Regions from separate parts of the Pseudomonas fragariae (ex Marin et al. 2024) genome, predicted to be linked through region 1. Evidence: predicted binding sites of a transcription regulator. Region 1 holds the regulator's gene; each other region holds the start of a gene.
What was found. The regulator sigma-54, encoded in region 1, starts transcription at its own class of promoters, with help from an activator protein. The targets are predictions, from matches to a motif close to ANTGGCATNNANNTTGCTNT.
Positions count from the first base shown of each region.

Region 2: flgB (flagellar basal body rod protein FlgB) is a predicted target of sigma-54. The motif match lies at 3,697-3,716, and genes of this name have one in related genera.
Region 3: glnA (glutamate--ammonia ligase) is a predicted target of sigma-54. The motif match lies at 3,078-3,097, and genes of this name have one in related genera.
Region 4: AC54XV_RS09610 (circularly permuted type 2 ATP-grasp protein) is a predicted target of sigma-54. The motif match lies at 3,742-3,761, and genes of this name have one in related genera.

Region 1 covers NZ_CM184369.1:5,032,880-5,040,616, forward strand. The annotation lists gene AC54XV_RS21775 (KpsF/GutQ family sugar-phosphate isomerase) at 1-413, shown strand, start outside; gene AC54XV_RS21780 (KdsC family phosphatase) at 413-952, shown strand; gene lptC (LPS export ABC transporter periplasmic protein LptC) at 961-1,533, shown strand; gene lptA (lipopolysaccharide transport periplasmic protein LptA) at 1,520-2,068, shown strand; gene lptB (LPS export ABC transporter ATP-binding protein) at 2,069-2,794, shown strand; gene AC54XV_RS21800 (RNA polymerase factor sigma-54) at 2,977-4,470, shown strand; gene hpf (ribosome hibernation-promoting factor, HPF/YfiA family) at 4,546-4,854, shown strand; gene ptsN (PTS IIA-like nitrogen regulatory protein PtsN) at 4,865-5,329, shown strand; gene rapZ (RNase adapter RapZ) at 5,332-6,189, shown strand; gene AC54XV_RS21820 (HPr family phosphocarrier protein) at 6,205-6,477, shown strand; gene AC54XV_RS21825 (hypothetical protein) at 6,502-6,636, opposite strand; gene AC54XV_RS21830 (superoxide dismutase) at 6,664-7,275, opposite strand; gene AC54XV_RS21835 (DUF2753 family protein) at 7,277-7,737, opposite strand, start outside.
Region 2 covers NZ_CM184369.1:4,163,018-4,170,754, forward strand. The annotation lists gene AC54XV_RS17880 (flagellar hook-basal body complex protein) at 1-544, opposite strand, end outside; gene flgE (flagellar hook protein FlgE) at 742-2,070, opposite strand; gene flgD (flagellar hook assembly protein FlgD) at 2,096-2,785, opposite strand; gene flgC (flagellar basal body rod protein FlgC) at 2,801-3,241, opposite strand; gene flgB (flagellar basal body rod protein FlgB) at 3,245-3,652, opposite strand; gene AC54XV_RS17905 (nuclear transport factor 2 family protein) at 3,931-4,404, opposite strand; gene cynS (cyanase) at 4,415-4,882, opposite strand; gene cynR (transcriptional regulator CynR) at 4,956-5,870, shown strand; gene cheR (protein-glutamate O-methyltransferase CheR) at 5,964-6,791, opposite strand; gene AC54XV_RS17925 (chemotaxis protein CheV) at 6,843-7,737, opposite strand, start outside.
Region 3 covers NZ_CM184369.1:5,800,668-5,808,404, forward strand. The annotation lists gene typA (translational GTPase TypA) at 1-1,266, opposite strand, end outside; gene thiI (tRNA uracil 4-sulfurtransferase ThiI) at 1,409-2,863, opposite strand; gene glnA (glutamate--ammonia ligase) at 3,200-4,606, shown strand; gene AC54XV_RS25205 (chorismate mutase) at 4,770-5,327, shown strand; gene AC54XV_RS25210 (DUF4124 domain-containing protein) at 5,405-5,941, shown strand; gene AC54XV_RS25215 (DUF4124 domain-containing protein) at 5,953-6,570, shown strand; gene glnL (nitrogen regulation protein NR(II)) at 6,853-7,737, shown strand, end outside.
Region 4 covers NZ_CM184369.1:2,147,569-2,155,305, reverse strand. The annotation lists gene AC54XV_RS09625 (rhodanese-like domain-containing protein) at 73-444, shown strand; gene AC54XV_RS09620 (transglutaminase family protein) at 500-1,330, opposite strand; gene AC54XV_RS09615 (alpha-E domain-containing protein) at 1,327-2,286, opposite strand; gene AC54XV_RS09610 (circularly permuted type 2 ATP-grasp protein) at 2,299-3,708, opposite strand; gene AC54XV_RS09605 (ribonuclease E inhibitor RraB) at 4,170-4,511, opposite strand; gene AC54XV_RS09600 (hypothetical protein) at 4,759-4,995, opposite strand; gene AC54XV_RS09595 (LTA synthase family protein) at 5,187-7,274, opposite strand; gene speE (polyamine aminopropyltransferase) at 7,538-7,737, opposite strand, start outside.

The DNA.
Region 1 (7,737 bases):
ATCCGGGCGGCGCACTGGGTCGCCGCCTGCTGCTCAAGGTCGAGAATGTGATGCACTCCGGCGAATCACTGCCCAGCGTGCAACGTGGCACCCTGTTGCGCGACGCACTGCTTGAAATGACTCGTAAAGGTTTGGGCATGACGGCCATCGTCGAAGCCGACGGCACACTGGCCGGCATCTTCACGGACGGTGACTTGCGCCGGACACTGGACCGCCCCGTCGATATCCGCCAGACCATCATCGACGAGGTCATGACGCTTCATGGCAAGACCGCCCATGCCGAGATGCTCGCCGCCGAGGCGCTGAAAATCATGGAGGACAACAAAATCAGTGCGCTTGTTGTCGTAGACCAGAACGACCGGCCGGTTGGCGCATTCAACCTGCAGGATCTCCTGCGCGCAGGCGTCATGTAATGGAAACCGAAATAATGACCCAGGATCTCATGCAACGCGGCAAGGCCATCAAGCTGGCAGTCTTCGATGTCGATGGCGTGCTGACCGATGGCCGCCTTTACTTCATGGAAGACGGCAGCGAGATCAAGACATTCAATACTCTCGACGGCCAGGGCATTAAAATGCTGATAGCCTCGGGCGTCACCACGGCGATCATCAGTGGCCGCAAGACCGCGATAGTCGAGCGCCGGGCAAAGAGCCTGGGCATTGAACACCTGTTTCAGGGACGTGAAGACAAACTGGTGGTACTGGACAAGTTGCTGGCAGAACTCAACCTGAGTTACGAACAGGTCGCCTATCTGGGTGATGATCTGCCAGACTTGCCCGTCATCAGACGCGTCGGTCTGGGCATGGCAGTGGCCAATGCTGCCGGCTTTGTACGCGAGCACGCACACGGGATAACCAGGGCGCGAGGCGGCGAAGGTGCAGCGCGCGAATTCTGCGAACTGATTCTGAGTGCGCAAGGCAACCTTGAAGCGGCTCACTCCGCCTATTTATAGAAGCCATTATGTTCACTAAAAAAATTCGCAAGTTCCTGCTTCTCGGGGTACTGGCGCTGCTGCTGGCAGCGGTCGGTTACTGGAACATCAGCCCGGAAAGCTTCATGGACCAGCCTGATGCGTCGCTTGACGACACGGCGATCGACTACTATGCGATCAATACTCGCAGCGTGCAGTACCTGCCAGACGGCACACTTCAGTACGACATGACCTCCGACAAGGTCGAGCATGTGAAGGCCACAGATGTGAGCCTGCTGACGACACCCAATCTGAACATGTACCGCGGCGGAGCATTTCCGTGGCACGTGCAAAGCAAACGAGGTGAAGTTTCGTCCGACGGCGATCAGGTCGAGCTGATGGATTCCGTTCGTGTTGAACGCACCGATGAAAAACAGCGCACGACCATTATTACCAGCAGCCGCATGACCGTATTTCCTCAGAAGGAATATGCGCAGACCGACCAAGACGTTAGAATCGACGGCGCGGGCGGTGTCACTACGGCCAAGGGAATGAAAGCGTATTTGAAAGACAGCAGGATGGACCTGCTGTCCAACGTAAGAGGACAGTATGAGGCTCGTTAAAACTCTTCCTTTATTGCTCGGCCTGGGCGCAGCACTGGGAAGCGCGAGCGCCTGGTCCCTGCCAACCGACCGAGATCAGCCTATCCACATCCAGTCTGACGATGCTCAGCTCGATGACAAGAAAGGCGTGGCGACTTACAAGGGCAATGTCATCATCACTCAGGGCTCGATGAAAATCACGGGCAACACCGTGACGATCACGCGTAATGCCCAGGGCGAAGTCGACGTATTTACCTCCGTCGGCAACCTGGCCTACTACGAGCAGAAGCCTGCCGTGGACAAGCCGATCGTGCAGGCCTATGCCGTCACCATCCAGTATTACGCCGGCCAGGACCGTATCGTCCTGATCGACAAGGCCAAGGTCATCAATGACGGCAACACCTCGGAAGGCGAGAAAATCGTCTACGACACGGTCAGACAGGTCGTCAGTGCCGGTCGGGCCAATGGCGGCGCCAAGGTGACCACGCCACGTCCGCGTATCGACATGGTCATCCAGCCGAAAAAGAAAACCGATCAACCTCAGAAGGCCCAGTAAATGGCGACGCTCAAAGCCCAGCATCTGGCTAAAAGCTACAAAAGCCGGCAGGTCGTGCGCGATGTGAGCATCTCCATCGACAGCGGCCAGATCGTCGGCCTGCTGGGCCCGAACGGCGCCGGCAAGACCACCTGCTTCTACATGATCGTGGGTCTGGTCCAGGCTGATCAGGGGCGCGTGCTGATTGACGATCTGGATGTCAGCCATCAACCCATGCACGGTCGCGCCCGCGCAGGCATCGGCTACTTGCCTCAGGAAGCCTCGATCTTCCGCAAGCTGTCGGTGTCCGACAACATCATGGCGATTCTCGAGACCCGCAAGGAGCTCGATGCCGGTGCTCGCCGCAAGGAGCTGGAAAGCCTCCTGCAGGAGTTCCACATCACCCATATCCGTGACAACCTGGGCATGAGCCTGTCGGGTGGTGAACGTCGCCGTGTGGAAATCGCCCGGGCTCTGGCCACCGCGCCTAAATTCATCCTGCTGGATGAACCGTTTGCAGGTGTCGACCCTATTTCGGTAGGCGACATCAAGCAGATCATTCACCATCTCAAGGCCAAGGGTATCGGTGTACTGATCACTGACCACAACGTCCGGGAAACGCTGGATATCTGCGAAACAGCCTACATCGTCAACGATGGACAGCTGATTGCGGAAGGCGATTCGGAGACCATTCTGGCGAATCAGCTGGTGAAAGAGGTCTACCTCGGCCACGAGTTCCGCCTTTAATCGACTGCCCTTTGCGCTTCGCAGCCGATTGATGCCTACGCAGTGTATTGACAACATTTTATTTGTCATATCACTCTAGGCAAACGCACAGGTTTCAGGCATATAATTTGCTTAAGTTGGCGCCACGGCGCCTGTAGTAGATGGCGCATGCGCGCCGGCGAATAAGGTGTTTAGCCCCTGCCATGAAACCATCGCTAGTCTTGAGAATGGGCCAGCAGCTGACGATGACACCGCAGCTGCAACAGGCAATCCGCTTACTTCAGCTTTCCACTCTGGATCTCCAGCAGGAGATCCAGGAGGCGCTGGAGTCAAACCCTATGCTGGAGCGGCAGGAAGAAGGCGACGACTTCGACCATTCCGACCCGCTTGCCGACAACATCGAACAAAAGCCCAACCCCGACGTTCAGGAACCGACCTATCAGGAATCCGCGCCTACCGTGGACAACCTTGAAGAAGGTGAATGGAACGAACGCATTCCCAACGAGCTGCCCGTCGATACCGCATGGGAAGACATCTACCAGACCAGCGCCAGCAGCCTGCCAAGCAACGATGACGACGAGTGGGACTTCACCACGCGCACCTCTGTGGGCGAAAGCCTGCAAAGCCACCTGCTGTGGCAACTGAATGTCGCGCCGATGTCCGACAAGGACCGTCTGGTAGCGGTTACGCTGATCGACTGCATCAACAACCAGGGTTATCTCGACGAGACGCTCGATGAGATTCTCGAGTCCTTCGACCCCGAACTGGACATCGAGCTCGACGAGATCGAAGCCGTACTGCACCGCATCCAGCAGTTTGAACCTGCCGGCATCGGCGCTCGCAACCTGAGCGAATGCCTGCTGCTGCAACTGCGCCAGCTGCCAGCAAAAACACCCTGGCTGACAGAAGCACAACGCCTGGTCAGCGACTACATCGACCTGCTCGGAAGCCGCGACTACGGCCAGCTGATGCGACGCATGAAGCTCAAGGAAGACGAGCTGCGTCAGGTCATCGAACTGGTGCAGAGCCTCAACCCGCGTCCAGGCTCGCAGATCGAATCCACAGAAGCCGAATACGTCATTCCGGATGTGATCGTGCGCAAGGACAATGAACGCTGGCTGGTCGAACTCAATCAGGAGTCGGTGCCGCGCCTGCGCGTCAATCCGCAATACGCGGGCTTCGTACGGCGCGCCGATACCAGCGCAGACAACACCTTCATGCGCAATCAGTTGCAGGAAGCGCGCTGGTTCATCAAGAGCCTGCAAAGCCGCAACGAAACGTTGATGAAGGTCGCCACGCAAATCGTCGAACATCAGCGCGGCTTTCTCGAGTACGGTGACGAGGCCATGAAGCCGCTCGTCCTGCACGACATCGCCGAGGCAGTGGGCATGCACGAGTCGACCATCTCGCGCGTAACCACCCAGAAATTCATGCACACCCCACGCGGCATTTACGAGCTGAAATACTTCTTCTCAAGCCATGTGAGCACCTCCGAGGGCGGTGAATGCTCGTCCACGGCAATTCGCGCAATCATCAAAAAACTGGTTGCGGCGGAAAATCAGAAAAAGCCGTTGAGTGATAGCAAGATCGCTGGTTTACTGGAGGCACAAGGCATTCAAGTAGCCCGTCGCACAGTCGCCAAGTACCGTGAGTCTCTCGGGATCGCCCCTTCCAGTGAGCGTAAGCGGCTGATGTGATGCAGGCCGAGCCACAGCGTCCCAGAGGCATGCGCCATGCCTGCCTCTTTATGCACTGGCAAAGGAGAAAGCTGTATGCAAGTCAACATCAGTGGACACCAACTGGAAGTGACCAAACCCCTTCGTGAATACGTTGAGCTCAAGCTCAAGAAGCTCGAGGGGCATTTTGACAAGATTACCAACGTGCAGGTCACGATGACGGTCGAAAAGCTCAAGCAGAAGATCGAAGCCACGTTGCACATCCATGGTGGAGAGGTCGTTGCCAATGCTGAACATGATGACATGTATGCTGCCATCGACCTGCTCACTGACAAGCTAGACCGACAATTGCTCAAGCATAAGGAAAAGCAGCAAAGCATCCTCAAAGGTGCGGCCGCTCGCTAACGCCCATTTAATGATCCGAATCGAAAATATCCTGACCCCCGGCCGCTCCCTTGTGAACGTGCCGGGCGGCAGTAAAAAGCGTGTACTCGAAGAAATTGCCAACCTGATCGGCCGTGAAGTGCCGGGCATGGTGTCGGACACAGTATTCGCAAGTCTCGTCGCCCGGGAAAAACTGGGCTCGACCGGTTTTGGCAACGGTATTGCCATCCCCCACTGCCGCCTCGCTGACTGCAGCGAGCCTGTCAGTGCAGTGATTCACCTCTCCACCCCTGTGGATTTCGACGCCATCGATGGTGCGCCGGTCGACCTGCTGTTCGTCTTGCTGGTCCCGCAAGCTGCCACCGATGAACACCTGGAGCTGCTGCGCCAGATCGCCAGCATGCTCGACGACAAAGATGTGCGTAAGCGCCTGCGCAGTGCCGAAAGCGCTGAGGCGCTTTATCAAGTGGTGCTGGACGTGCAGAACGGAAACTGACCATGCGCATGATCATCGTCAGCGGTCGCTCCGGCTCAGGCAAGAGTACGGCGCTCGATGTGCTGGAAGACAACGGCTTTTACTGTGTCGATAACCTGCCGGCCGGCCTGTTGCCGGAGCTGGCCGAACGCGCGCTGATCAACACCGAACTCGCCGAACCCTTGCTGGCGGTTTCGATAGATGCCCGCAATCTGCCCAGCCACCTGACCCGTTTTCCGCAGATGCTGGATGAAGTACGCTCGCGCAATATTCAGTGCGACGTGCTGTATCTGGATGCAGACGAAGCCACCCTGCTCAAGCGCTTCTCGGAAACCCGGCGCCGCCACCCGCTGAGCACGGCAGATCGTTCGCTGGCCGAAGCGATACGTGATGAAACCGCACTGCTTGGCCCGATCATCGATCTGGCCGACCTGAAGATCAACACCACCCACCTGAATCTCTATCAGTTGCGCGACGCGCTCAAGCTTCGTCTGCTGAACAAGCCCGAGCCAGGCACTGCATTTCTGATCGAGTCCTTTGGTTTCAAGCGCGGCATGCCTGTCGATGCAGACCTGGTATTCGATGTGCGCTGCCTGCCCAATCCGTACTGGAAGCCAGAACTGCGCGACCACTCGGGGCTTGAACAACCCGTTATCGACTACCTGTCGGTGCAGCCTGACGTCGAAGAAATGTTTCAGGACATCTTCGCTTACCTGAACAAATGGCTACCCCGGTTTGCAGCCAGTAACCGTTCTTACGTTACCATTGCCATCGGCTGTACCGGCGGACACCATCGTTCGGTCTACCTGACCGAGCGGCTTGGTCAGGTCTTGCAACAATCACTCAAGAACGTTCAGGTCCGCCACCGCGACCTCAGCTGAAGGATTTTCACTGCGATGCCCGCTCGTCAAATCACCATCATCAACAAACTGGGCCTGCACGCCCGCGCTGCCGCCAAATTCGTCGGGGTCGCAGGCAAGTTTCCCTGCAAGATCAGGGTCGGCCGCACTCCGGAGAGCATGGTCGACGGTAAAAGCATCATGGCCGTGATGATGCTGGCTGCCGGCAAGGGCACCGAGATCCACCTGCACACCGAAGGCGAATTCGAACAGGAAGCGCTTGATGGCCTGATCGAGCTGATCGACAACCGGTTTGATGAGGGCGAATAAGCCCTCGTACAAACGCGGTATCCGTCACCACCAGCCTTGCACGCGCATCCAGCTCAGCCCGTGGGCAATCAGTAGCGCCATACCCGCCAACAGCAGCACGCTCCCGACTGCCAGACGAAATAACCGCACATTGCTGAGCGTGAGGAATCCGGAGCGCATACGCCGCCTTGGGTCCGGCTGCCAGGCTCAGGCCAGAGCGGCCTGATAACGGCGGGACACCTCATCCCAATTGATCACGTTGTAGAACGCATTGATGTATTCGGGACGACGGTTCTGATAGCGCAGGTAGTAAGCGTGCTCCCACACGTCCAGCCCCAGAATCGGCGTATTGCCGTTCATCAGCGGGCTGTCCTGGTTACCACTGCTTTCCACCACCAGCTTTTTGTCAGGCGTGACGCTCAGCCATGCCCAGCCACTGCCGAAACGGGTCAATGCGGCCTTGGTGAATGCCTCCTTGAAGCTTTCGTAGCCACCCAGTTGCTCATTGATGGCAGACCCGACAGCGCCCGTGGGCAAGCCGCCGCCGCCCGGCACCATGACTTCCCAGAACAACGAGTGATTGGCATGGCCGCCACCCTGATTGATCACCGCTGGACGGAGGTTTTCAGGCAACTGCTGGACACTGGCCACCAGCTTCTCCACCGACCAGTCGGCGAACTCCGTCCCTTCGACCGCGGCATTGAGGTTATTGATGTACGTCTGGTGATGCTTGGTGTAGTGGATTTCCATGGTTTGCGCATCGATATGTGGTTCAAGGGCATCGTATGCGTAAGGCAGTGCAGGCAAGGTGTATGGCATTTCAATGTGCTCCGTAGAAAAGTCCGGAAGGGCTTGCCGAATGGCGCTGTAGCGATGAACGGGTGTGCTCGCTGCCGCTGTTCAGCAACCGATGAGTGCGCGGGTATTCGCCGTGTTCGCTGATGAAACTCAGCAGCTCGGCGTATGTTTTGCTGCTGTGGCGCAAGGCTGCCTCGCGTAACGCGGGCGGGAGGCGTTGATTCTGCATGGTCTGCAACAGGTGCTGGTGGATGGCACACAGGTACTCGGCGCTCTCCTCCGGCTGGCCCAGACTCAGGTGCAGATCCGCCAGGTTATGGTGAGAAATCACACAGGCCGCGACCGCTTCATCGACATCCGCCCAGCGCTCGAACAAGACCTGCGCCAACGCCAGCGCCTGAAGGTACAACTCGCGAGCTTCGACCCAATCGCCAAGATTGAAACAGCGATTGGCCAGCTCGATGGTGCGTTTCCAATGCTGCA
Region 2 (7,737 bases), 870 kb from region 1:
CGGGGTCGGCCGGGTCAAAGGTCGGCAAGCGGGCGAGCGAAGGCAGCGAGGCATCCAGATTGATAGTTTCAGCCACCGTGGTCGTGGCCCTGGCACCGACGTTGGACGTATCGATCTGCAGGTCCGTGCGGATACCACTGGCAATCTCGCCCTTGTCGTTTGCGGCGTAACCCTGCAAGCGCCCGCCATCGCTGTCGACGACAAAGTTGGCAGCATCCTTCAAAAAGGCGCCGGCCCGCGTATAGGCCAACGAACCCTGATCACTGACCACAAAAAAACCGTTGCCCTGAATACGCATATCCAGCGCATTGCCGGAACTGATCACGGTTTCACCCTGATTGAAATTCTGCTGCACCGAAGCAAGTCGTACGCCATCGCCGACAGCGTGCTGTCCGGCCCCCAACTGTGCGGACGCATATAAAGCAGAAAACTGCGCACGAGACGACTTGAACCCCAGGGTACCGACGTTGGCAATATTATTGCCCGCCACTTCCAGTCGTTTATTGGCAGCATGAATACCGCTGATCGCTGTATTGAATGACATGAGAACTCCCTTGCCGCACAGGCAATTCATAGAGGAGTTTTATTCTCACATCATCGTGCGTAGGAAGTTTCCAAGTAGGATGCGGGAGTCATCCGTAACTTTCAGTACTAAAAAAGACATAACAAAATACTTTGCAGACACCCATAAAAAAGCCCCTTTTTACAGGGGCTCTTTCAACACGCATCCAACAACACGTGTTACGTCATCTGAATAGTGGTCTGCATGATGGTGCTTTGTGTGGAAATGGTCTTGGCGTTAGCCTGATAGTTGCTCTGCGCCTTGATCAGGTTAACCAGTTCCATGGTCAGGTCGACGTTGGATTCTTCCAGCGCCTGACCGGTGATGTAACCCAGCGTACCCGACTGTGGAGCGCCGCTCACCGGGACGCCGGAAGCGAACGTTTCACGCCAGTTGGTGCCGCCGGCCTGCGCCAGACCCTGCACGTTGGCAAAGCTGGTCAGCGAAGTCTGACCGATCACCTGCGACTTGCCGTTGGTGTAAGTGGCGAACAGGTTGCCGCTCGAGTCAACGTTCATGCCGCTCAGCTGGCCAGTGGCGTAGCCATTCTGATCCTGCTTGAGCAGACCGGATACCGAAGCGGTCTGGGTAGTGCTCGACATGTCCAGCTTGATCGAAGCAGCGCCCGTCGCACCGTTGGCTGCCCAGGTAGCTGTCGTGCCAGTACCGACCTGCACGCCAGGCACCCAGTTGCTCACGGCGAATGTACCGTCAGCGTTGAACTTGATGTTGGCGCTGTCGGTAGGAACAGAGCCGCCGGCAGTGGTCACCAGATTGCCCGAGGAGTCGAATGTCAGGTCATTCTTGTCCGGCGCGGTGGACGTCGGATCGGAAATGCTGCGCCCGTCCATCAGGGAATACATCGACCAGGTATTGGTGCCGGTCTTGACGAAATACTGATCCAGGGTGTGCGCATTACCCTGAGTGTCGTAAGTCGGGGTGCTGTACTTGACGTTGTAGCTATTGGTATCGGTCGCATCGAACGTCGCAACGGTCGGCAACGCAGTCGTCGAGTTCAGGTTGGCGGAGTTAGTGATCGTGGTCGTCGCCTTGGGCTCCAGATTGGACGCGTTCACACGCAGATCGCTGAGCGCGCCGGTCACCACAGCGCCATTGGCGTCAACGTTGTAACCCTGCAGCTTCATGTTGCTGCTATTGACGACGTAGCCTTCCTTGTCGGTGTGGAATGCACCGGCACGGGTATACAGCTTCTCGCCGTTATTGCTCATCATGAAGAACCCGTCGCCATTGATGGCCAGGTCCAGACTGTTGGCTGTTCCGGTGGTCAGGCTGCCCTGAGAGAACTGCTGGGAAACCGCAGCGGTTGTCACACCACTGCCGACGCTGGTATTGCCGGAAGTACCGCGAATCGACTGAGCATACTGATCAGCGAACTCGGCACGTGACGATTTGAAACCGGTTGTCGCGACGTTGGCAATGTTGTTGCCGGTAACGTCGAGACTTTTGTTTGCAGCATAGAGCCCACTAAGGCCGATATTGAAAGACATGTTTCACTCCTGCGCCGTAGCGGCTCTACAATCCGATAGTTTGAACTTTGGACAGGGCAACACTGCCGCTGGCCAGGTTAAGCGTTGTTTCTGCGCCATTGACACCCAGCGTGACACTGTTGACCGTGGCGGGCAGGTAAGTTGAAAACTGTGTGTTCTTGCCTTCGACCGAGCCTTCAGCCTTGAAGCTGTAAGTGCCCGATGGCAGCTGGGTACCGCTTGAGTCCGTACCGTCCCAGGCAAAGCTGGTGGTACCGGCTTTTTGCGTGCCCAGGTCGACACTGTCGACCAGATTCGATTGCGCGTCGTACACCTTGACCGTCGTTAGCGAGCTTTCGCTCGGCACCACGATCGAACCGGTCAGGCCTTTGGTGGTATCGACCGAGGTGCTGCTCGCATCGATGATCACTGAGCGACCGACCAGTGACGAGGCCTGCAAGGCCTGCGACGACTTGTAGCTGCTGGCGATCGTGTCCACCGTCGACGTCAGGTTCTGCATGCTTTCAAGGCTGCTGAACTGCGCCAGTTGCGCCACGAACTGCGTGTTGTCCTGTGGATCCAGCGGGTTCTGGTTCTTCATCTGCGTCACGAGCAACTGCAGAAAAGAGTCCTTGCCCAGCGTGCCGGTAGAATTCGTCGCGGTCGGCGTCGGATTCTGCAGCGTATTCAAAAATGTCGATGAAACGCTGTTTGCTGCGGTGCTATCAACGGCCATAACGTTCGCCTTCTATCACTGACCGAGGGTCAGAACCTTCTGCATCATGGATTTAGCGGTGTTCATGATTTCTGCGTTGGTCTGGAAAGACCGGCTGGCAGAAATCATGTCGGCCATTTCTTCCACGACATTGACGTTGGGGTAGTAGACATACCCGTCCTTGTCAGCGGAAGGATGATTGGGCTCGTAACGTGCTTCCAGGTTCGAGCTGTCTTCGATGATGCCGTTGACCTGAACACCCTGCCCGGCTTCGCCCTGGTCCTGGAACAGCGAACCACCTGTGGACTGCTGACCCTGCATCACGGTGGCGAACACCGGGTGACGGGCGCGATAGGTCTGGTCCATGCTCGAAGACACGGTCTCGGCGTTGGCGATGTTACTGGCCGTGGTGTTCAGACGCGTGGTCTGGGCACTCATGGCGCTACCGGCAATGTTGAACACATTGGCTAGTGACATGAATTATTCTCCGCGAAGGGCTGCAACCAGCCCCTTGAACTTGCTGTTGAGCAATGTGAAGCTGGCCTGGAAGCCCATGGCGTTCTCGGTGTAGCTGGCCTGCTCGACCTGGGAATCAACGGTGTTCTGGTCCAGCGAAGGCTGCGACGGCGTGCGATACATCAGCGTCCCGTCGTCATTGCCCATGCCCTCGGCTTCGATATGGCGGCTGTTGGTCTTGTTCAGCGCGAAGTGACCGTTCTGGACCTTGTCGTTTTCGGCAGCCAGCACCGAAGAGAAGTCCAGATCGCGAGCCTTGAAATTCGGGGTGTCGGCGTTGGAGATGTTGTTGGCCAACACCTCTGCACGCTGAGCCCGGAAGTTCAGAGCCTTTTCATGTATGCCTAGCGCTTTATCGAAGCTGATGCTCATTTCGGGAAACCTTTGCCGGTTGACCTGATTCTGTTGTTACTGACAAAGCAATCGGCGTGCCATGTTGTAAAAGCCAATGTTTGCAGGGTCCACAGGCGGCGGCGAGGCGGCAATGCCAGAAAAGCGGCAAGGCATTTCCGCTGTGGAGGGGTAAAGCGGCAAGGTGGGTGCCGTTTTTTTGCCAGTACCGGCTTGCCGCCTGGCAATCGTGGCCCTTCATCATTGCCTCAACCGGACACCCAATAAAAAAGAGACCCGAAGGTCCCTTTGACGATTGATCAGAGGCCAAGCTCGCTCAACCCCGGGTGATCATCCGGTCGGCGCCCCAGCGGCCAATGGTATTTGCGCTCGGACTCGGCGATCGGCAAATCATTGATGCAGGCAAAGCGCCGTTGCATGAGGCCGTTTGCAGCGAACTCCCAGTTTTCATTGCCATACGAACGGAACCAGTTGCCGGAGTCGTCATGCCATTCGTAGGCATAGCGCACGGCGATGCGGTTATCGGTGAATGCCCAGAGCTCCTTGATCAGCCGGTAGTCCAGTTCCTTACGCCACTTGCGTTCCAGAAAGGCCTGGGCCTCTGCGCGACCATTGACGAACTCGCTGCGGTTACGCCAGTAGGTGTCTTCGGTGTAAGCCAGTGCGACTTTCGCCGCATCGCGTGAATTCCAGCCATCCTCGGCGCCACGGACTTTCTGGACTGCAGTCTCCAGGGTGAAGGGTGGCAATGGCGGTCTTCCTTTATCACTCATCTCAGCGTCCTCAGAACGGTTTGTAGGGCAGGAATTTTCCATCGAGGGTGATCACGGCTCGCTCTCCCCCTTCCGGATCGTCGACTTTCTTGATGTCGAGCTTGAAGTTGATTGCGCTGATGATGCCGTCGCCGAACTGCTCATGCACCAGTGCTTTCAGCGTTGTGCCGTAGACCTGAACCATTTCATGGAAGCGGTAGATGGTCGGGTCGCTGGAGACGTCTTCGACATTGCCGCGCAACGGGATGGTTTGCAGTTCGGCGACCGCGTCCCGGTCCAGTCCGAGACGCTCGGCGACCACCTCGGCCACCGCCTGCGGCAAAGGGTGCTGCCCGAGCAATGCAGCGGTGACATACACCACGCTCAACCCCGTACCTTCTGCAAGTCCCGCCCAGGTCAGGTTCTTCGCAGTCTTGGCCTGCAGCACACGTTCAGTCAGATGCTGGCGCGGCGCTCGGGAAATATTGCTGTGCGGCATAGGTAACCCTCCGGAATGAATTCACATCACTCACAGGATCGGCAACTATCACCATAAGATCCAAGACTGATTTATGATCATCGCCATAACCCTGACTTATGGTGATGCTGTGCTGTTACGCCATATACGTTATTTGCTGGCAGTCGCCGACCATGGCAATTTCACCCGGGCGGCCGAGGCCCTGCATGTCTCGCAACCGGCGTTGTCGCAACAGATCAGGCAGCTGGAAAGCAGTCTGGGTGTGCAACTGTTCGACCGCACCCGCCGCAGCGTCGTGCCGACCGATGCCGGCCGCGTGTATCTGGACCACGCGCGTCGCTGCCTGCTTGAGCTGGATGCCGGGAAGCGTGCGCTCAACGATGTCAGCGACCTGTCACGCGGACAATTGCGCCTCGGCGTCACGCCTACCTTCAGTGAATACCTGATAGCGCCGCTGATCGACCGCTTCAGCGCGCTGTATCCGGGAGTGGCAATCATCCTCACGGAGCTGCCTCTGGAGCAGATTACCGAGGCACTGATCAGTGACGCGCTCGATCTGGCCATCGGTTTTGCCGGCAGTCACGCTGTCGAGATAGACAGCCAGCCGCTGTTCGATGAACAACTGTGCCTGGTCATGGCCAAACCTGCCTCCGAGAAGCAGGCCGCGCTGACACTTGAGGACCTGCAAGCGCTTCGCTTCGCCTTGCTGGCCCCCGGATTTGCCACTCGCCAGCTGCTGGATGCCTGGTGCCAGATGCAGAACTTCAAGCCGATCATTGGCCTGGAAGCGAACTCGATTGCCATTTTGCTCAAGGTCGTCGCCCAGGGCCGCATGGCGACCATTCTTCCCGATGCCATCGTTCGCAAGCAGCCCGGGTTGTGCGAAGTCCAGACGATCCCTGCCCTGCCTGGGCGAACGGTTGCGCTGCTGCGGCGTAAAAACGGCTACCAGAGCGCCGCCGCCAAGGCTTTTGCAAAACTGGTGAACGGCAGTAGTACGCAAACCTGAGCCCGATGGGCAGACGGTCAGAGCTATTTTCGACCGCGCACAAAAAAAGAGACCCGAAGGTCTCTTTGTTCATGACAGGCCACTGACAGACCGTCACTTGGCCTTGTAGATGATCCCGGGGCTGCACTGAACCATCTGATAGTGATCCGGCAAACCATTGAGCGCTTCGGAAGCCCCGAGAAACAGGTAGCCGCCTGGCTTGAGCGTGCCGTGGATGCGCAGCAGGATGTCTTTCTTCACTTCGGCGGAGAAGTAGATCAATACGTTACGGCAGAAAACGATGTCGAACTTGCCCAGCGAGGCGTAGCTGTCGAGCAGGTTGAACGAGCGGAACTCCACACGACTCTTGATCGGCGCCTTGACCACCCAGCGGCCCGGACTTTTTACGTCAAAAAAGCGCTGCAGACGGTCCGGCGACAGGCCGCGACCGATGGCCAGGCTGTCGTACTCGCCGGTCTTGCAGTTATTGAGCATCAAGCCCGACAGATCGGTTGCGACGATCTGCACGCCCGATTTGAGCTGTCCCTGATTGGCTCGCTCGAACTCATCGATGGACATCGACAGCGAATACGGTTCCTGACCCGACGAACAGGCGGCCGACCAGATGCGCAGACGCTGACCAGGACTGGCCTTGATCTGCTCGGGCAAAACCTTGTTCTTCAACACTTCGAACGGATAGGTGTCGCGAAACCACAGGGTTTCGTTGGTGGTCATCGCATCGACCACCTGCTCGCGCAAACCACTGCGCGGCTGGGTCTGAATGCGCTGGACCAACTCGCCAAGCGACTTGATGCTTTGCTGCTCCATCAATTTGTTGAGGCGGCTGGACACCAGGTACTGCTTGTTTTCCCCAAGCAGAATGCCACAGGCTTTTTCCAGAAATACCCGGAACTGATCAAAATCCAAATTACCCGTAGACAAAGTGCCGCCTCTCAAATCATGTGAATCACCGGGGACGACGCCCCCGGCTGGTTATTCTGCTGCCTTGATCCGCGCAACGACCCTGGCCGCCAGATCATCAGGCCTGAATTTCGCGAGAAAATCATCCGCGCCGACTTTCTTGACCATCGCCTGGTTGAATACCCCTGACAGCGAGGTATGCAAAGTGATGTGCATCTTCTGCATGCGTGGATCATTGCGTATTGCTGCGGTAAGGGTATAGCCATCCATCTCCGGCATTTCAATGTCGGAGATCATCATCAGGAACTCTTCTTCAGGTTTTTTGCCTTCTGCGACCATCTTGAGCAGGTAATCCAGCGCCTGACGACCATCGTTGAGCGCTACGACTTCCACCCCGACGGTTTCCAGGCAGCGGCTCACCTGCTTACGGGCCACCGACGAGTCGTCGACCGTCAGCACGCGAAGGGAGACAGCCTTGTGCTGAACCTCGGCGTCAATGACACCGACCGAGATTTCTTCGGACACTGGCGCGACTTCGGCGAGAATTTTCTCGACGTCGATGATTTCCACCAGCTGGTTATCAACCCGGGTCACGGCGGTCAGGTAATGATCGCGCCCGGTGCCCTTGGGTGGTGGATGAATCTCTTCCCAGTTCATGTTGACTATGCGTTCGACAGAATGCACCAGAAAGCCCTGAACCTTGGTGTTGTACTCGGTAATGATGACGAAGGAATTAACCAGCGAAATCATCCCTGTGGAACCTGTCGCCATTGCCAGATCCATGATCGGGATCGTGCCGCCACGAATATTGGCCACGCCCCGAACGATCTTGCTCGATTTGGGCATGATGGTGAGTTTCGGGCATTGCAGTACTTCTTTTACCTTGAAGACGTTGATCCCATAGAGCTGCTTGCCGTCGAGACGGAACAAGAGCAGCTCCAGGCGATTCTGACCCACCAGCTGAGTT
Region 3 (7,737 bases), 770 kb from region 1:
ACGGTTACCCATTTGCTCCATGATCGCGCCCTGCGCTTCTTCAGGCAGGTCGATGGTGACGTTTTCGTACGGTTCGTGCTTGACGCCGTCAACCATGCGGATGATCACTTCAGGACGGCCGACACCCATTTCGAAGCCTTCGCGACGCATGGTTTCGATCAGTACCGAGAGGTGCAGCTCACCGCGGCCGGAGACCTTGAACTTGTCGGCGGTGTCGCCTTCTTCAACGCGCAGAGCAACGTTGTAGAGCAGTTCCTTGTCCAGACGCTCCTTGATGTTACGGCTGGTGACGAACTTGCCTTCCTTGCCGCAGAACGGCGAATCGTTAACCTGGAAGGTCATCGAAACGGTTGGCTCGTCAACGGTCAGCGGCTTCATCGCTTCGACGTTCAGTGGGTCGCACAGAGTGTCGGAGATGAACAGCTGGTCGAAGCCGCTGATGCAGACGATGTCGCCGGCAGCTGCTTCTTCAACGTCGATACGGTGCAGACCGTGGTGACCCATCAGCTTCAGGATACGACCGTTACGCTTCTTGCCGTTGACGTCGATGGCAACCACCGGAGTGTTCGGCTTGACGCGACCACGAGCGATACGGCCAACACCGATGACGCCCAGGAAGCTGTTGTAGTCCAGTGCGGAAATCTGCATCTGGAACGGACCGTCACGGTCAACCTTTGGCGCAGGGACGTGATCGACGATCGCCTGGTACAGCGGGGTCATGTCTTCAGCCATGGCGGTGTGTTCCAGACCGGCAATACCGTTCAGGGCCGAGGCGTAGACGACTTTGAAGTCCAGCTGTTCTTCAGTGGCACCCAGGTTGTCGAACAGGTCGAAGATCTGGTCCAGAACCCAGTCCGGACGTGCGCCTGGACGGTCAACCTTGTTGATGACCACGATCGGACGCAGGCCGGCTTCGAAGGCCTTCTTGGTCACGAAACGGGTTTGCGGCATAGGGCCGTCCTGGGCATCGACCAGCAGCAGTACGGAGTCGACCATCGACATCACGCGCTCTACTTCACCACCGAAGTCGGCGTGGCCCGGGGTGTCCACGATGTTGATGTGGTAGCCATTCCAGTTGATCGCGGTGTTCTTCGCGAGAATGGTAATACCGCGCTCTTTCTCCTGGTCGTTGGAGTCCATCACGCGTTCGTCGTTGAGCTCGCCGCGCTCCAGAGTGCCGGATTGACGCAGGAGTTTGTCTACCAGGGTGGTCTTACCATGGTCAACGTGAGCAATGATGGCGATGTTACGTAGATTTTCGATCACTTGTGTATCTCGATCAGAGGATTCGGTCTGCTGACTGGTTAAGGACAGCGATTACTATTTTGAGTCGGCAAAAGCCGTAACGGCATGACGACGGGTGTCGGGGGGCCGGTGACGCAAGCCACAGGCAAACAGCCCCGGGCACTTAGCTCGGTCGATATACGCGCACATTGGCATGTCCCTCACTGAGCAAATGGTGGGCATGCAGGCGACTCATGACGCCTTTGTCGCAATACAGCAGGTACTGGCGCGTGTCATCCAGTGCCTTGAAACGGCTGTTCAATGCGTAGAACGGCAACGTCTGTATCTCCACGCCGGGCACTTGCAGCGGTTGGTCTTCCTGGGCATCCGGGTGACGGATGTCGAGGATCACCTGACCGGCCAGCGCCTGGCTGACTTCTTCTATATCGACATTGCGGCTCAGATCGTCGATCACCCGATCGATCGAAACCAGCTTCGCGCGTTCGAGCGCCTGCTCGAGAATCGCCATGTCGAACTGTTTTTCTTCGTACTCAACGCGATTTCGCTTGGCGTTGGTCTTCGGGTTGACCGAAATCACCCCGCAATACTCTGGCATGTGCCGGGCAAAATCAGCGGTGCCGATTTCAGTCGCCAGGTCCACGATGTCCTGCTTATGGGTGGCAACCAGCGGCCGCAGGACCAGCTTGTCGGTTGCCGCGTCAATCAGCGACAGGTTGGGCAGCGTCTGGCTGGCAACCTGTGAAATCGCTTCGCCGGTGACCAGCACATCGATTTCAAGACGATCAGCCACGGCGGATGCAGCGCGTAACATCATACGCTTCAAAACTACACCCATATGACTGTTATCGACTTTCTGCAGAATTTCTCCGAGAACTTCCTCGAACGGTACGCTGACGAACAGCACGCGCTGTGAACTGCCGTACTTCTTCCAGATGAAGTGCGCGACTTCCATCACGCCCAGTTCATGGGCTCGTCCGCCCAGATTGAAGAAGCAGAAGTGCGCCATCAGGCCGCGGCGCATGATCTGGTAGGCCGCAACGGTTGAATCGAACCCGCCGGACATCAATACCAGGGTCTGCTCCAGCGCGCCCAGCGGGTAACCGCCCATGCCCTGATGCTGGTCGTGAACGACAAACAACCGTTGGTCGCGAATTTCCATGCGCACGACCAGATCGGGCTTTTTCAGCTCGATTCCGGCCGCGCCGCACTGCATGCGTAGCTTGCTGCCGACGTATTTCTCGACGTCCATGGAGCTGAAGTCGTGGCGACCGGCGCGCTTGCAACGCACTGAAAACATCTTGCCAGGCAACAGGTCGGCGTAGTGCAGCTTGCACTTGGCGACGACGTCGTCGAGATCGCCCAGCGGGTACTCGGCGACCTGCAGAAAGTTGGCAATGCCGGGCATGCAGCTCAGCCGCTCCCTGATGCCCTGCAGCACTTTGGGGTCGGTCAGCCGGGTTTCGACCTCAAGGTTGTCCCATACGCCACCCACGACAATGTCCGCGTCCAGTTCACGGAGCACGGTACGAATGTTCTTGCCCAGTTGCCGGATGAACTTCTTGCGCACCGGCGGGCTTTTAATGGTGATTTCTGGGAAAACTTTAACGATTAGTTTCATGGAAACGGAGCGTGAGGTGCCGACCAAAAAAGGGGGGCGCGGATTATAGCGGAAATTGCTCAAGGTTTAACCAGTTATCGTACACGCAATCAGCTACGCACCAAAAAGAGTCGGCGCACCAAATTGCAGCGCCATAAAGGTGCGTGTTTTTCACGCGTGGTGCGTTTTCGCCCCCTGAAAACCTGCGTTTGAGGCAAAAAACCCAACACGGGGCACTGGCATGCAAATTGCTCCCTTGTGAGGCAGGTTGCCTTGGCAGAGTATCTGCGCCGGCATCACCCAAATTCAAGGGACCATAACTCTATCAAGACGGTCTCTAGCCACCCGGAGGACACCATGTCGAAGTCGGTTCAACTCATCAAAGATCATGACGTTAAGTGGATTGATCTGCGCTTCACAGACACCAAGGGCAAGCAGCAGCACGTCACCATGCCTGCGCGCGATGCACTGGAAGACGATTTCTTCGAAGTCGGCAAAATGTTCGACGGTTCCTCCATCGCTGGCTGGAAAGGCATCGAAGCGTCCGACATGATTCTTCTGCCAGATGACGAAACCGCCCTGCTCGACCCGTTCACCGAAGAGCCGACCCTGGTTCTGGTCTGCGACGTCATCGAACCTTCGACCATGCAAGGCTACGACCGCGACCCGCGCGCCATTGCCCACCGTGCCGAGGAATACCTGAAGTCGACCGGTATCGGCGACACCGTATTCGTAGGTCCGGAGCCAGAGTTCTTCATCTTCGACGAAGTGAAATTCAAGTCCGACATCTCCGGCTCCATGTTCAAGATCTTCTCCGAACAGGCTTCCTGGATGACCGACGGCGACGTCGATGGCGGCAACAAGGGCCACCGTCCGGGCGTCAAAGGTGGTTACTTCCCGCTGCCACCGGTCGACCACGACCACGAAATCCGTACCGCCATGTGCAACGCTCTGGAAGAAATGGGCCAGACCGTGGAAGTTCACCACCACGAAGTGGCGACTGCCGGCCAGAACGAAATCGGCGTGAAATTCAACACGCTGGTCAAGAAGGCTGACGAAGTTCAGACCCTCAAGTACTGCGTACACAACGTTGCCGACGCTTACGGCCGTACCGCTACTTTCATGCCCAAGCCACTGTACGGTGACAACGGCTCGGGTATGCACGTACACATGTCCATCTCCAAGGATGGCAAGAACACCTTCGCAGGCGAAGGCTATGCCGGTCTGTCCGATACCGCCCTGTACTTCATCGGCGGCATCATCAAGCACGGCAAGGCGCTGAACGGCTTCACCAACCCGTCGACCAACTCCTACAAGCGTCTGGTCCCGGGTTTCGAAGCACCGGTCATGCTGGCCTACTCGGCGCGTAACCGCTCCGCATCGATCCGTATTCCTTACGTCAACAGCCCACGCGGCCGCCGTATCGAAGCACGCTTCCCGGATCCGGCAGCCAACCCGTACCTGGCCTTCGCGGCCCTGTTGATGGCTGGCCTGGACGGCATCCAGAACAAGATCCACCCTGGCGACGCAGCTGACAAAAACCTGTATGACCTGCCGCCTGAAGAGGCCAAAGAGATCCCACAAGTTTGCGGCAGCCTGAAAGAAGCCCTGGAAGAACTGGACAAGGGCCGCGCGTTCCTGACCAAGGGCGGCGTCTTCAGCGACGACTTCATCGATGCCTACATCGAGCTGAAAAGCGAAGAAGAAATCAAGGTTCGCACCTTCGTACACCCACTGGAATACGAGCTGTACTACAGCTGCTGATCCAGCCACGCCAGCGTTGATGGCGTAACAGGAGACCTCCTTCGGGAGGTCTTTTTTTGCCCGGATTTTACCGCGTGAACATTTGTTCACCCCGCAACACTGGCTCTGACCGGTCGCCTGGAGTTAAATCTGCATCTCCCAACCGAACCGAGATGGAACTGCCATGCGCCTTATTCTGGCCACTTCCCTGCTGACAATGACGTTCATGTCTACCTGTTTCGCCTTCACTGCCGAGCAAAAACCTTCTGCACTTGAACCTCTGCTGCAAGCGATCAGCGAGCGCCTGACCATCGCCGATCAGGTTGCCCTGAGCAAGTGGGACAGCGGCAAGGCTGTCGAGGACCCGCCGCGCGAGCAGCAAGTGATCAGCGCCGCCCAGGCCCGTGCTGCCGAGTTCAAGCTCGATCCCGATGACGTTCAACGCCTGTTCCGCGCGCAGATCGAAGCCAATAAACAGGTGCAGAACGCCCTGCTCGCCCAATGGCACGCGGCAGGCAAGGCGCCCGACACGGTCAGGCTCAGTCTGGTCGATGACATTCGTCCGAAGCTGGATCGCCTGCAAACCCAGTTGCTCCAGGCCTACGCGGACTTCCAGCCACTGCGCAAGGCAGAAACCTGCCGGATACAACTGGATGCGGCACTAAAGCGTTATCAGACCGACCCGATTCACGATCAGGCGCTGGTACTGGCCACAGCCGACCTTTGCCCTGCGAAACTCTGACACATCAGGCGGATAGCGCAGCATAGGACGATGTGTTCTATGCTGACGGCCAATCTTGCCCTGCTGTCGAGAGTCTCATGCGTCAAAGTCTGATTTGCCTGCTGCTGTTGATCAGCCTGCCTGCGCTGGCGCAGATCTATAAGTACACCGATGCGAACGGCAACACCGCGTTCAGCAACCAGCCGCCCAACGGCACCAAGACCGAAGTGGTCGAGTTACCGCCGCTCAACAGCATCGAAACGCAGACACCTTCCAGGCCAGCCCTCAACCGCGAGCCGCAACCGGCCCCTGTGGCGCCACCCTCGCAGCCGCAAACGGCCTACGACGTGCTGGAACTGAAAGACCTGCCCACCGATGAAGCGTTACGCGCCAACAATGGCACGTTCATCATCGGTGTGAAGATCGAGCCACGCCTGCAACCGACTCACAGCCTGCAACTGCTGCTGGACGGCAACCTGTACGGGCAGCCCTCCAACCTGCCGCGCTTTCAGGTGGTCAACGCAGATCGCGGTGAACACAGTTTCGCGGTGGTCGTGAAAGACGGCGAGCGGATCATTCAGCAGAGCGAAACCATCACCCTGACCGTACAGCGCGTACACCTCGGCAAGCCATGAGCAGACACACGATGCGCCGCCTGCTGACCTGCCTGTTGTTGCTCTTGACGCTGCCCGCAGTGGCCGACGTCTACATCTATATCGACGCGCAGGGTAATCGGGTGTTTACCGACCAGCCGCGCAAGAACGCCACCCGCGTCGACATCGCCCCCAGCAACAACATGACCGGCACGCCGCCGACCCGCACCTTGAAGGCCCACCCCGCCAAACCGGCAGTACAACCGATGTTTCATTACCAGTTGCTGAGAATCCTGGTGCCCGAACCGGACGCTACCCTGGTCAATCCCAGTGGCGACCTGATCGTTACCGTCACCAGCGAACCGGTGTTACAGGCGGGCCACAGCTACCGGCTGCTGCTGGATAACGTTGCCGTCGGTCAGGCCGGCCGCAGCCCGGTGTTCCCGCTGAGCAATGTAGATCGCGGCACCCATCAACTGTCGGTAGAGATTTTCGACGAGCTTGGCCGTGTTCTGGAAAAAACCCCGAACCAGCCGTTTCACGTGCAGCGCATTTCCCTGGCGCAAAAGCGCGCGACCCACCCCTGCAAGGATGATGACTACGGCGTGCGTCCGGAGTGTCCGCTCAAGGACAAGCCCGAGCCAAAAAGCAGCATTCTGCCCTTCTTTTGATCTCGCCAAATCGTCGGCACCTTTTTGGTGCGCTCAATGCCTGCCTGCGCAACAATACAGCCCAATCTGGTTCAGGAACCTTGGCCGGGTAGCGCCGTATGCGGGCACTCTTTACAAAAACGGCCCGATTTTGCAGATAAAGCGCTTCTTTTCGGAGCCTTGGTTTGTTTTTTGCAACTTCACTGGCAAAGCACCGTATTGGTGGCCTTGCTCCTGCTGGTGCAGACCAACCAGCACCCGCATTGCGCGACTGCAATGTGCCAAAAGAGGTCAACACGATTCATGACTATCAGCGATGCGCTGCACAGACTGTTACTGGATAACCTGACCACTGCCACCATTCTGCTCAACGCCGACCTGCGACTTGAGTACATGAACCCAGCGGCGGAAATGCTGCTGGCCATCAGCGGGCAGCGCAGCCATGGGCAATTCATCAGCGAGCTGTTCACCGAGTCGGCCGAAGCATTGAGTTCGCTGCGTCAGGCAGTCGAACAGGCTCATCCTTTTACCAAGCGCGAAGCGATGCTCACTGCACTGACCGGCCAGACCCTGACGGTCGACTACGCGGTGACGCCTATCCTTAGCAAGGGCGATACCCTGCTGCTGCTTGAAGTGCATCCGCGTGACCGGCTGTTGCGTATCACCAAGGAAGAGGCTCAGCTGTCCAAGCAGGAAACCACCAAGATGCTGGTGCGTGGCCTGGCTCACGAAATCAAGAATCCACTGGGCGGCATTCGCGGGGCCGCACAATTGCTGGCCCGCGAGCTGCCTGAAGAAAGCCTCAAGGACTACACCAACGTCATTATCGAAGAGGCCGACCGCCTGCGTAATCTGGTCGACCGCATGCTCGGCTCCAACAAGCTGCCATCGCTGGCGATGACCAACGTGCACGAAGTGCTGGAGCGCGTGTGCAGCCTGGTCGAGGCCGAAAGCCAGGGTTGCATTACCTTGGTGCGCGACTACGACCCAAGCATCCCGGACGTGTTGATCGACCGCGAGCAAATGATCCAGGCCGTGCTCAATATCGTGCGCAACGCCATGCAGGCCATCAGCGGCCAGAACGAGTTGCGCCTTGGCCGGATCACCCTGCGTACCCGCGCCATGCGCCAGTTCACCATCGGCCACGTTCGCCATCGACTGGTGAGCAAGATCGAAATCATCGACAAC
Region 4 (7,737 bases), 2.9 Mb from region 1:
GTTGATCCACGCGCTTTCGATCAACGTTCATCTGTGCCACTCTTTCCCTTCGCACTGAGGGAGGTTGAATGTATGCGCCAATGGATTGCTGTTTGTGCACTTGTCAGCAGTTTCGCAGCACACGCGGGGATGGTCGATCAGGCTGCAGCCGTGGCGGCGCTTAAGGAAGGCAAATTGGCGATGGATGTGCGTAGCCAGACCGACTATGACGCAGGTACGGTACTGAACGCGGTACGCGTCGATGATCGACGGCTGGTCAATCAGATGAAACAGGTGCTCACCGACCGCAATGCGGTGTTCGTGATTTTCAGCAGCACGGACAGCAAGGCCGACAAGGCCCAGGAAAAGCTCCGGGCTGCCGGCTACTTCAGCGTCATCAATGGCGGCAACTATGAAGAGCTGCACAACGCGCTCTACGACATCACCGACGACCCCGCCGAATGAACAATGGCCAGGCAATTGAGCCCGGCCACTTCATGATGCGCAGACCCGCTGCGGATTACTGATGCTGCGTCTGGACCTGCACGCGGGTTTTCACTTTCGGCGTGCCGGTCATGGGCGACACCACGACCTTGGCGTGCATCTGCTCGGATCCGCCGCCGCGCCGCATGCCGCGTACCGGACAGGCGTCCAGATAGTCCAGCCCTACCGCCAGTTTCAAGTGACGCTCGGGGATGGCCAGCTGATTGGTGACATCAAAACTGTACCAGGCGTCGTCTATCCAGGCCTCGGCCCAGGCGTGGCTGGACAGATGCTCGCTGTCTTCGCTGCACAGATAGCCGGAGACATAACGAGCCGGTACCCCAAGGCTACGGGCACAGGCAAGAAACGCGTGGGTATGGTCCTGACACACGCCCGAGCGTCCGGCGAAGGCCTGCGCGGCACTGGTGTCCACTTCGGTTGCGCCCTGGGTGTAGGTCATGTGCTGGTTGAGCGCCTGCATCAGGTCGATCAACCCCGTGCGGTCAGCGCGCTTGCGGCACTCCATGGCCGCAAAACTGCGAATCGCCTCGTCAGGCTCGGTCAGTCGGGTCACGCGCAAGAACGGCAATGCCGACTGGCTTTCGTGCTCGGCCTCGCGGGTCTCGTCGATTTCAACCTGCCCGCGCGCGCCAATGATGATCGCTTCGTGCGGCTCTTCCAGGCTCAGAACATGCAGGATATTGCCAAAGGGGTCGATCTGCGCGCGCACCGGACGTGGCAACGTCAACTGCCAGCTGAGCACTTGCTGACGTTCACTGTCGTGAGGCGTCAGACGCAGATACTGGATACTCGAGCGCACTTGGTCATCATAGTGATAGGTGGTCTCATGGCTTATCGAAAGTCTCATGCAGCCTCCAGGTACGAAGTGTGAATGGCATCACCCAGTTGAGCCAGCAGCGGAATGAATTCGTTCAACCACTCGTGCAGGCCTTCAGCCAGAATCTCGTCGATGCTGGTGTAGCGCAATCTCGCGTCCATCTCGGCCGCCATGCGCTGCGCAGGTCGACCGTTGACGCCGGGCAGGCTGGCCAGAATGACGTCCATCTCCTCCAGACACGCGCGTAGCGAACGCGGAATGTCGGCACGCAGCAGCAACAGTTCGGCAACCTGACGCGCGCCTGGCGCATCCCGATAGACTTCAGTGTAAGCCTCGAACGAAGACAGTGCGCGCAACAAGGCACTCCACTGGTAATAACCGGCCGCCGAGTTGTCCGCCGCAGCGTTAGCCTGTGGCCCGCGTAATTCAAGCATTTCATAGCGGGCATCGAGCATGCGCATGGTGTTGTCGGCGCGCTCGATGAACGTACCCAGACGGATGAAGCGGAACGCATCGTTACGCATGATGGTGCCGTAGGTCGCGCCACGGAACAGGTGCGAACGCTCCTTGACCCATTCGCAGAAACGGCTCATGCCGTAGCGGGTCAGCCCCTGCTGGGCGATGCCGCGAATCTCCAGCCAGGTGGAGTTGATGTTCTCCCACATGTCTGCGGTGATGCGACCGCGCACGGCATGCGCACTGACCCTTGCTGCGCCCAGGCAGCTGTAGATGCTGGCCGGGTTGGTGGCGTCCAGAGCAAAGAAATGCAGCATGCGCTCGGCATGCAGCTCGCCATGACGCTCGATATAGGTTTCCAGCGTTCCGGTGATCAGCAACGGCATGGCTATTTCATCCAGCCCGTCGCCCCGCCCGTCCTGCGGCATCAGCGACAGCGAATAGCTCACGTCCAGCATGCGGGCGAGGTTCTCCGCTCGCTCCAGGTAACGCGACATCCAGAAAAGATCAGAGGCAGTTCTACTTAACATTGGCAGGCATCCTTAATCCTCGACCACCCAGGTGTCTTTGGTTCCGCCACCCTGTGACGAATTGACCACCAGCGAGCCTTCACGCAAGGCCACTCGGGTAAGCCCGCCAGGCACAACGCGGGTTTCACGACCGGACAGAACAAACGGGCGCAAATCGATATGTCGCGGGGCGATGCCGTTCTCGACAAAGGTCGGACAGGTCGACAGGCACAAGGTGGGTTGGGCGATGTACGCATGCGGCTTGGCCTTGAGGCGCGCCCGGAAGGCTTCGATCTCGGCGGCGGTCGCTGCGGGGCCGACCAGCATGCCGTAGCCGCCGGAGCCCTGGGTTTCCTTGACGACCAGGTCGCCCAGGTTGGCCAGCACATGTGACAGCTCTTCGGGCTTGCGGCACTGCCAGGTCGGCACGTTCTTGAGAATCGGCTCTTCGTCCAGATAGAAGCGAATCATATCGGTGACGTAGGGATAAACCGACTTGTCATCCGCAACGCCGGTACCAATCGCATTGGCCAGCACCACGTTGCCGGATCGATAGGCAGACAGCAGCCCCGGGACGCCCAGCATCGAGTCAGGGTTGAAGGCCAGCGGATCGAGAAATGCGTCATCGAGACGACGATAGATCACGTCAACGGCTTTCGGGCCATCAGTGGTGCGCATGAACACGCGGTCATCGCGGACAAACAGATCAGCACCTTCCACCAGTTCGACGCCCATCTCGCGAGCCAGAAATGCATGCTCGAAAAAAGCGCTGTTGAAGCGGCCAGGCGTCAGCACCACGACACTCGGGTTGTCCAGATGGCTGGAACTCTTGAGCGTGTCGAGCAACAGATTCGGGTAGTGGTCAATCGGCGCAATGCGCTGCGCGGAAAACAGCTCCGGGAACAGGCGCATCATCATCTTGCGGTCTTCGAGCATGTAACTCACGCCGCTCGGGGTGCGCAGGTTGTCTTCCAGCACGTAATAGGTGCCGTCACCGTCGCGCACCAGATCGACGCCGGAAATATGCGAGTACAGATCGCGGTGCAGGTTCAGGCCCTGCATTGCCAGCTGATACTGCTCGTTGGCCAGCACCTGTTCGGCGGGAATTATCCCGGCCTTGATAATCCGCTGGTCGTGATACAGATCCGCCAGAAACATGTTCAGCGCCTTGACGCGCTGAATGCAGCCACGCTCGACAACCCGCCATTCGCTGGCCGGGATGCTGCGCGGGATGGTATCGAAAGGGATAAGCCGCTCGGTGCCCTGCTCATCACCATAGAGTGTGAACGTGATCCCGGCACGGTGAAACAGCAGATCAGCTTCGCGCCTGCGTTGAGCCAAAAGCTCGGGAGGTGTATCACCCAGCCAGCGGGCGAACTCCCGATAGTGCGGACGGACTACGCCGCCCGCATCGTACATCTCGTCATAAAAGGTGCGGATCATGCCGTACTCCTTGTCACCATGGACACCAAGACCATCGCAAAGCCCGTGCCACCGGCATAAACGCTTTGATTTCAAAAGGTTAGGTAAACACTCTACGTTCCACGCACCATTCCTGTGCACTAAACGCCCAAGCCAATTCTTTCGCGCTTCATTCGGAGGCGTCATTCAACCGTGAAATCTATGATCAGCATAGTCAGAGTTGATTTCCGCCAACGACATTAGTTCTCCACACTCCATATCAACCGAGCAAACAGGGCACCAAACGCCGCTTTTGCCGCAACCGATATTTTGTCCAGCAGGCGAGAAATGCCTGCGGATTTTAAACAGACTTCCCTTTGCGCCACTCGTTTGAGTGGCTTTTTTTTGATCAATGTTTATGAACGAGGCGCTAAAACAGAACCGGCCGATCCGGGACGTGTCCCGAATCAGCCGGTGGTGTATTGCCTGACAATCCGCAGCCATCAAGCGTGCAGTCTTCTGATCTCCTGAGTAACGCCCCATCCCTCGACTTCGCCGTCCATAGGTGAAATGACCGTCTGGAAGTCCTGCTCGAAGTCACCAATGCCGTGATAAGTCGCGTACATGACCTTGCTCAATTGCAGGTGCCAATGGCCGTCATCACGTACGTTTACCTGAGTGTTGAGGGATTCGCCGCGAAATTGCTCTGCGGCCTGCCGTGCCCGCTCCTCGTCCGGGAAGATGGCGTAGAACTCGATGGGATAGATTCGTGCGAAGTCAAAACCGCCTTCTTTCATGCGGCGCAGTACATTACTGCTGATGTCCTCTTGATAGGCTGTGCTCATGAAACGTCCTCCTATGCAACGATAGATAGAGTTTCAACTCTTCCAGAGCGACCGCCGAGTCTTCGGAGGTCGCCTCACGACAGATAATCCGGCGCGGGGAATCAAGCATGTAGCTGACCGGACCAGGCTTGGCGCCGGTCGGGTATCGAGATGTCAGAGGCTGCCTGAACAGCCTCATCTGCAGAGTAGCCCTATCGTGGGCCGGATGCCAAGTGGTTGCCACGAAAAGGTTTTTGATCAGCGCAGATCAGGCGACTTCTGTAATGGAAACGATCTGCACACTGTTATGGTCCTTGAGCGTCTTCACGGTAGGTTCCTCAGTGCGCCCATCAAGATCATTCAGATCCAGCTCGTCGGTGACCGGGTAAAGGTCCTTGCGCAGGAAACGCGCGGCCTCCTCCTCACTGGGACGCTGATCAAAACCAGCCTCGCGGCGTTGCTGCACACCATCCTTGTCCAGATACACAATGGCCCACTGTTTCATCAATGCCTCCCGTACGAAGCCAGGCACTCTGGCTTATGTGATCTGGACCTTTTGGCCCGCGTATTCGTTCAACCGATTACGCCGCCGGGCCAGCCATGCCGGGCAAAAAAAAAGACCCTCGCAGTCAATGCCGAGGGCCTTCGTCGCTTGACTGATCCGACTCGCCGGTCAGCCGGACGAGTCAGTTGTCATCAGTTGCGGTTCTTGCTGGCTTCTACACCTGCCGTGTTGTCCAGAAGGCTCTTGGTGGCCGTCTGCAGGAAGCTTTCCAGCTTGCGCTTGAGCTCCTGCGTGTCGGGCGCATCAGGCACTTCTTCGGCATGCGGCTTGGCGCCAAGGGTGTAGGTCAACAGCTTGGCAGGCATCTCGGTCGGTTCGATCAGGATACGGTTGCCGCTGATGATAGCGACCACCTGCTCACTGCCCGACGGCTTGATCACGCCGAAGCCCTTGTCACCCTCAGGCAGGTTCAGCAGATCGCGGCCCCAGCACTGGTTGCGGTTCAGACCACCCAGACGGCCCATGATGGTCGGCACGACGTCGACCTGCGTACCCACGATGCTGCTGCGCTGGCCGAACTTCTCCTGCACACCAGGGCCGATCAGCAGCAGAGGCACGTTGAAACGGCCCAGGTCCATTTCGGTCAGTTGCTTGTCGTTACCGAAACCATGGTCACCCAGCACCACGAACAACGTGTTCTTGTAGTAAGGCTCTTTTTTGGCCTTCTCGAAGAACTGGCCCAGCGCCCAGTCGGCATAACGCATGGCGGTCAAATGCTCGTCCAGCGAGCCGTGTCCGGTGACGCGCTCGACCGGCAGAGGATCCGGCAGCGCATACGGCGTGTGGTTGGACAGGGTCTGCAGCAACGCATAGAACGGCTTGCCGTCCTGACGCGCCTTGAGCTCCTGCGCGCCACGGTCGAACATGTCCTGGTCGGAAACACCCCAGGTCGGATCGGAGAACACCGGGTTGACGAAGTCTTCACGGCCGACGAAGTTGGTCATGCCCTGGTTGCTGAAGAAACCCGACTGGTTGTCCCAGGCAAAGTTGCCGTTATAGACGTAGACGTCATCGTAGTTGCGGCCCGTGCTCAGCAATTGCGGCAGACCCGACAGCTTGTGGCTGCCTTCCGGCGTCTGCATCAGGTACTCGAAGCCCGGCAGGTTCGGGAAGCACGCCATGGTGGCGAACATGCCCTGGTGGGTGTGGGTACCGTTGGAGAAGAAGTGATCGAACAACAGGCCTTCCTTGGACAACTTGTCGAAGTACGGCGTGATGTTGGCATCGTTGCCCAGCGCGCCCACCGAGTGACCGGCGAAGCTTTCCATCAGGATCACGACCACATTGCGGATCGGCAAGGTGTTCTCTGCCGGTGGCGTGAAGTCACGACGCACAGCCGCAATATCCGGCTCGACCAGCTTGTCGTTCGGGGTCAGCAGCATGTCGCGCACGGTCTGCTGGGCCTCGTTCTGTGGCAGCGTGGCTTTCCAGATGTTGTCGCGATCTTCGGACATACGGCTCTTGGCCGCAGTGATCAGCGTCAGTGTGCCGTTGAGGCCCAACTGGTTGGCGAAATTGGAATCAGTGGTGTAAGCGTCGCCCCAGCGCAGCGGCGGGCCCTGGCGCAAAGTGCCACGGATGCAGACCACCATGACCAGCAACACCAGCACGAATACGCCGGCGCGCACATACCACGGCGCAACGGAGCGAGTGGCTTGCGGACCGGTTTTTGCAGCGACACGTGGACGGGTTGCACGGTCAATGCCCTTGAACACCAGGCTCAGCAGCCAGGTCACCACGGCCCATGCCAGCAGGTAGCGGACCACCGGGAAACCGTACCAGAGCATACTCAGAACAGTCTTCGGGTCTTCCTTGACGTATTGAAACACCAGGCCGTTCAGGCGCTGGTGAAACTCACGGTAGAAGTCCATTTCCATCAAGCCGAAGAACAGCGTGATGCTGCCGACCAGGGTCAGCCAGAAACGGAAGAACCCGCGGGCCGCCATGGCGCGTGCGCTGAACAGCGACAGCACCAGCGGAATCAACAGGTACATGGTCAGGCGCAGGTCGAAGCGCGTGCCGTTGAACAGTGCTTCAAGGAACGTCGAGGCAGGCGTGTCGCCAATCATCTCGCGGTTGTAGACCAGCAGACCGATACGCAACAGCGTGTACATCACCATCAGGGCGAAGCCGCTGAGCAGGATGTACGCCAGATGCGATTTGACAGTGGGGTTTTGCAGGCGGGCTTGCCGATGAATCTGGGCGTCCGTTTTGGCCATGGTTGTCAGGATCCGGTGGATTCAGGGGTAGGTTCAGAGTGCAGCGCCGCCCTCCTCTTGAGGGAGACGGCGCGCGACAGGGCGCAGATATTACTTGATTGCGGGTCGCCAGGGGCCAGGTCGGCCCATGAAGACGCGTGCCTGTTCAGCTTCGCGCGCAATTTTGTGACAGATCGTGTGAAATTTCTGTCGCGAATTAAGCGCTTATAAAGCCTCACAGGCCACGCTCGAGAAAATCCGGCTCGAGGAGCCGGACCGACTCATCAGTCGTTGCTGGCCTTGCCCACGGCCTGCAGAACGTACTGTGGCAAGGCGAATGCGCCGATGTGGACTTCCGGATTGTAATAACGCGTAACAATACCGCTGCCCGAGAAACGCTGACGCAGGGTTTCCAGCGGCAGTTTGCGATAGCTCTTGTCGGTCGAACCCCAGGCGAAAGTCATTGCGCCGCCGATGTAGGTCG